Regions from separate parts of the Alteromonas sp. HB246098 genome, predicted to be linked through region 1. Evidence: predicted binding sites of a transcription regulator. Region 1 holds the regulator's gene; the other holds the start of a gene.

Region 1 (3,155 bases):
GTAATTAATCGCACTATTTCTCTGGCGGGTAATGCTGAGCTACAGCAAGATACCAGTAAAGTGCAAGGTGATAAGATTACGTTCGATATGATTACTGAACAATTGCTTGCAACGGGTGGCGCCGGTGAAGATGGTGAAGGTCGTGTAACCACAGTGTTTACCCCTGACACCATTCGTAAAACATCGTCTAAGAAAGACAACGAGGACAATGAATAGCAATGGCAACTTTGAGCGCTAAAAACCTTGCTAAATCGTATAAATCGCGACAGGTTGTTCGCGACGTAAGCCTTTCAGTGTCTACCGGTCAAATTGTTGGTCTTCTCGGCCCTAATGGAGCTGGTAAGACCACTACTTTTTACATGATTGTAGGTTTGGTCAACTTAGACAAAGGCAAGATCGAAATTGATGATAATGAGCTTACTCACCAGCCAATGCATGAGCGCGCACGCCGCGGTATAGGCTACCTCCCGCAAGAGGCATCAATATTTAGAAAGCTTACGGTACATGAAAATATCATGGCCATTTTGCAAACCCGTAAAGATTTAAATTCACAACAGCAAGAAGAAGAAGCAGATGCCCTACTTGATGAATTTAATATCAACCATATACGTAATAGTACGGGGATGAGTTTGTCAGGGGGAGAACGGCGTCGCGTAGAGATTGCACGAGCTCTGGCAGCAAAACCACAGTTTATTTTGTTAGACGAACCATTTGCCGGTGTTGATCCAATATCAGTTAATGATATAAAGAAGATAATACAGCATCTGCGAGATAGGGGTATTGGTATCCTTATCACGGACCATAACGTACGCGAAACATTGGATGTTTGTGAAAAAGCGTACATTGTGAGTCATGGCGAGCTTATTGCGCAAGGAACTGCGGAACAGGTTTTAAGTAATCAAAAAGTAAGGGACGTATACCTAGGCGAACAATTCAGGCTATAGTTAGTGTAACCGAATTGTCATTTTTCAGTTTCGCTCTGGTATATTTAATTTAGAGCATTTAAATAAGACGTAGATGAAACCATCTTTACAGCTAAAATTTAGCCAACAACTTACCATGACACCTCAGCTGCAGCAGGCCATTAAGCTGCTGCAGCTTTCTACGCTTGATCTTCAGCAAGAGATTCAAGAAGCGCTCGACTCTAATCCGCTTTTAGAAGTGGAAGAAGGTAGCGACGAGCCACAAGTAGAAAAGAACAATGTCGATAGTGACGATAGCGCTGCTGAAGCGACAGCTTCTGCATCAAGCGACACGCTAGAAGCAGGAGATGCACTGGAGAAGAATGACCTTCCCGATGAGCTACCTATCGACAGCACTTGGGATGAGTATTATTCCGCTTCTTCTGCGCCAGCACCTGGTCCATCTAATGATGATGAACAAATCTTTCAAGGTGAGACCACTGAAGACATACAAGAGCACTTGCTTTGGCAAATGCGCCTCACTCATTTTTCGGATACTGACCGCGCCATTGCTACTGCAATCATCGATTCGATTGACGAATCAGGTTATTTGACCGTTACTCTTGACGATATCTTAGAAGCGGTCAACGATGATGATCTTGAAGAGCCTATCGAAATGGACGAAATAGAATGTGTACTTAAGCGTATTCAAATGTTCGACCCCATTGGTTCAGGTTCTCGTACCCCTCAAGAATGTCTTATGGTGCAATTGCGCCAGTTTTCAGAAGACACACCGTGGCTTGCTGAAGCGAAGCAGCTTATTGAGGAATATTCAGATTTACTGAGCAGTAAAGACTACCGCACCCTAATGCGTAAGAGCCGATTAAAAGAAGATCAGCTGCGCGAAGCAATGCGTTTACTTCAAACCTTGAATCCACGTCCAGGTAGTGCTTTAGTTACTAAAGAGCCTGAGTACGTTATTCCTGATGTCTCGGTAACCAAGAAAAATGGCCGTTGGGTGGTTGAGCTGAACCCCGACAGTCTGCCGAAATTAAGCGTAAATCAACAGTACGCAGCAATGAGTCGCCGTGCTAAGAACAGTAGCGATTCACAATTCATCCGCTCACACATGCAAGAGGCCAAGTGGTTCATAAAGAGCCTTGAATCTCGTAACGATACCTTAATGAAGGTCGCAAATTGTATTGTGCAGCAGCAAATGGGCTTTTTTGAGCACGGCCCGGAAATGATGAAACCAATGGTACTAAATGATGTCGCAGAAATGGTAGATATGCACGAATCGACTATTTCCCGTGTGACAACGCAAAAGTATATGCATACGCCTCGTGGTATCTTTGAATTGAAGTATTTCTTCTCAAGCCACGTAGCAACTGAGTCAGGTGGTGAATGTTCATCTACAGCGATTCGTGCATTGATCAAGAAGTTAGTGGCTGCGGAAAATCCTAGCAAGCCGCTAAGTGATAGCAAGATTGCTTCGTTGTTGGCAGAGCAAGGCATAAAAGTCGCTCGGCGAACAATAGCAAAATATCGGGAATCGTTATCGATCCCACCGTCGAACCAACGCAAAAGCCTTATTTAACTAGGCTTAAATATATAAGGAAGACGAAATATGCAAATCAACCTCACTGGTCATCATGTCGAAATCACCGACTCTTTGCGTAATTATGTCGATACGAAGTTCAGCAAACTTGAACGTCACTTTGATCACATTTCTAATGTGCATGTCATCCTGAACGTTGAAAAATTAAATCAAAAAGCCGAAGCGACTGTTCATTTAAGTGGCGCTGAAGTATTCGCATCCTCAGAAAATACCGACATGTATGCGGCGATTGACAGCATGGTTGATAAACTCGACCGGCAGGTAATCAAGCATAAGGAAAAACTGAAAAAACATTAGTAGTTAATTAAGCATGGATATACAAGCCATCGTAAGTCTGGACCGCACCGAGTGTGCGGTTCAGTGTAATAGTAAAAAGCGAATTCTTGAGATCATCGCTGATATCGCTGCCAAGCAAAATGATAACATCGACCAGGCAACGGTTTTAAATAGCTTAATGGCTCGAGAACGTATGGGTAGCACGGGTATTGGCAACGGCATAGCACTGCCTCACGGTCGCCTGGCTGGCCTTGAGAAGGTAATAGCAATTGTTGTAACAAGCACACCAGCTATCAACTTTGATGCCCTAGATGAAAAGCCCGTAGACATATTTTTTGCGCTACTCGTTCCCGAAGAGC
Region 2 (3,155 bases), on a different contig from region 1:
TTTTATCAATATTTGTATTAATCACCTCTAGATAAGTAAAGCCTTGCTCTTGTGCGACTTCTGCGGCGCGATATAGAGCGTACTGCTGTACTCTGTCGGCCGGAGTTTTGTCAGTCGCTTTAAAAAGAACCTGATACTGATTTGCAGATACTTTTTCGCTCGAATAACCATATGAGGCTCTAGAGTTCGCTGATTTGTATGGGGTAGGGGCAGCTACTGGTGTCGATGAACACCCTACTATCGCGAAGCTTAGTGCCGCACCTACGGTGGCAAAAAGTACGCGGCTACTTTTAATTTTACTTTTGATGTTCATCTCACAAATTCCTTAATACTGTGATTACTGAAACAAAGAGAACAACGCGGTTCTACCTAAAACCATTAACGCGCGATTGCGCTTTGCTTTGGGCTTAGCGTCTACTGCACCCTTATAAGCTCCAACAGAAGCTATGCCAAGTAACGTCTCCGGCTTACCCATCATTAACGAACATTGCCTTTTTGCTTGTGTAAGTGCAACATCAGCGTGATGTTTTTGAGAAAAATAGGCATGCTCCTTTTGCGCTATGTCTCTCATGTTCGCTTTCAAAAAGATGTTCATAGTACTCACCTCACTATTGTTGAAAAGGCTCAGTTAAAAGTCGCGGTCAAAGGGCTTAATCAAAAAAGGTCTCTACTCGCCTTCCCGTATGTGCCTTATCCGAAGACTCTACGCCACGTCTGAATCAATCTGCTTAAACTTAAATAGTTAAACGCATTCTGAGCAAGCTTAAAGAAACCAAATGCCGCAAGACTATTAAGTACTAATAATACAAGTGGTACCACAACGTAGTGCAAGCCAGCATTGTGAAGTATAGCGCCTATAGCAATATTTAAAATAAGCCAACAAACTGTACCAACCGCGAATGCTGCAAGGCATGCAAAAACAGTGACGAAAAAACTCTTTTTGACAAGCATGAGTTCACTATTGGTGAGCTCAAGAAATGCAAAGCCTTGTTCTTTTCTTTGAGAGAATGCTTCTTTGAACGCGTTGACAACCTCAGAGAATGACGGGTCGGGGTATTGTTGCTGGGTTGACTGCTCGCCAGATGCTGACGCTGTGGGGTTACTTTCTCCTGTAACGTTTACATGCAATTTCGCCTGCGCCGGGGGCGGCGTCAGGCGAAATGGATTTTCATGGCACGTGCTATAACGCGCTTTGTGAAAATCTGGTGCTTTCATAATATTACTTCTTACGTAGAAGCGATGTTACTAGCATACCCGCTGCAAAAGCGATACCTGCAGTCGTTACAGGGTTCTCAATTGCATATTTACGTACTTTTGACGCCTGCCATTTCTGCTCTGCTAGACGCTTTCGCTCTGACATGTTTTCGGCAGACGATGAAGCAGTACGACGAATTTTTTCTTCTGCCACACTTGCACTATCTGCAAGCTTGTCTACTGATGCATGAAGGGTGTCTTTCAGTTGATCCGTTACTGGGTGACTCGGTTCAGCCACACCGTTAGTGCTGTTAGTTTTAACGGTTTGTGGTTTTGCTGAAGCTTGTGTAGCCATAATACTCTCCTTAATATTTTGGATTCACAATAACTATTGCAACGGCTGTACCAATAGAATAATTTCTTAATTTACAGGGGGATAGGGGTTTTGAGTTATATGGAAGGGTGAAAGGTTTGCAAGAGAAACGCGTTATCCTTGCAAACCCCTGTAATATTTTCTTAGTCGTTAAAACGAAAGCTTAGCTTCCACCTACGACGGATGCGAGGTCATCTTTTGAAACCGGCTTAAGCAGCGCACTATCTATTCCTATTGCGTCCATTGCTTCTTCTTCGGCTTCGTGTCCACTGACTATGGTAAGCGAAGCATTTGGTAATTGTTTTTTAAGTTCACCAGCGAGGTCGTAACCGTTGTAATCAGGTAGGGTTAAATCCATTAATACGTGGTCAAAGTCATTGTCTTGCGCGGTGCTAAGTGCATCAACACCACAGTACTCGGTGGTGACTTCATGACCTAAATGTACTAAAAACAACTGCAATAGCTCTGCTGCATCTTCATCATCTTCAATTACTAAGATACGTTTACTAGAAGGGCTTCCGTCACCTTTTTTCTGAGGGGGATCTTCAGCTGCTATGCCTATATTCGTATTGGGTTCAAATCCATCGCTTGGTGGCATGTTTTCCTCTGGTGCGTAAGGTTTCTGTATCGGCATGTCGGCAACCTGTGCTTCCACATTGGTAAAAGTAACGTGGTCGCCAGGCGGAAGGTATTGTGAAAGAAGTTGAGCTAATGCAAAGCGGTCTATTGGTTTACCTATAACGTCATTAAAGCCTTCACGTATTAGTGATTCTCTCAGTCCTTTACGACTAGCTGCGGTAACCGCAATAACGGGAATATCTTTACCATGGCGACGAATAGCGTGTAACGCCTCAATGCCATTCATCACAGGCATGTGAATATCCATAAGAACGAGGTCAAAAGGTCGGTTGTGTTCGTCGGCCTGTAATACCGCTTCCAGCGCTTTGACACCGTTTTCTGCATAACTAATATCTGCCTGAGACTGACTTACAAGATGACCGGTAAGGCGCCGAATTTCTCTTAAATCATCAACAATTAGCACTCTACCGGTAACATTCAAATCGATACTGCTAGACTCAACGGTTTGTATCTGACCAAGCTCTAAGTCGACAAGAGGTTGTTTGGATATATCGCCAGGGTCAACATCGAAGGTAAACGTGCTGCCTTCACCAAGTCGAGATGATACATCTATATCGCCGCCAAGCTTGGTGACAAGCTCTTTACAAATAGCTAAACCTAGACCTGCACCACCGTGATTAGCGCGCATCACATCTTCAATCTGCTCGAAGGGCTGGAAGATATTGATGAGTTTGTCTGGTGGCATACCTATGCCGGTATCGTCTACGGAAAATCTAAGTAACTGAGGCTTTTCACTATCTGTTGAATTTTCATCAAGGGTAATAGTGAGTGTGATACTGCCCTTATCGGTAAACTTAACCGCATTAGAAATCAGGTTAAGCAGCACTTGGCGAAGTCGAGTGGGATCCGTCTTAATAAATTCGGGAATTTTGGTATTTGAAACCACATTTAAACTCAGCCCTTTATCCTTGGCATTCAAACGCATCAACGAGTGAATATCGGTGAGAAA

Evidence for each region. Region 1 encodes sigma-54, which starts transcription at its own class of promoters, with help from an activator protein. Its sites were predicted from a motif close to GTTGGCACGNNNNTNGNNT; they were not measured.
Region 2: the regulator sigma-54 is predicted to act here: its motif matches at 1,586-1,604, upstream of ACYTPF_RS08750 (DUF883 domain-containing protein).

What each region holds. Positions count from the first base shown of each region.
Region 1 covers NZ_JBTZUG010000007.1:238,514-241,668, reverse strand. Annotated here, with positions in the region: gene lptA (lipopolysaccharide transport periplasmic protein LptA) at 1-216, shown strand, start outside; gene lptB (LPS export ABC transporter ATP-binding protein) at 219-944, shown strand; gene ACYTPF_RS15595 (RNA polymerase factor sigma-54) at 1,018-2,499, shown strand; gene hpf (ribosome hibernation promoting factor) at 2,530-2,817, shown strand; gene ptsN (PTS IIA-like nitrogen regulatory protein PtsN) at 2,831-3,155, shown strand, end outside.
Region 2 covers NZ_JBTZUG010000003.1:179,177-182,331, reverse strand. Annotated here, with positions in the region: gene ACYTPF_RS08765 (CC0125/CC1285 family lipoprotein) at 1-313, opposite strand, end outside; gene ACYTPF_RS08760 (hypothetical protein) at 338-595, opposite strand; gene ACYTPF_RS08755 (hypothetical protein) at 691-1,215, opposite strand; gene ACYTPF_RS08750 (DUF883 domain-containing protein) at 1,220-1,549, opposite strand; gene ACYTPF_RS08745 (response regulator) at 1,731-3,155, opposite strand, start outside.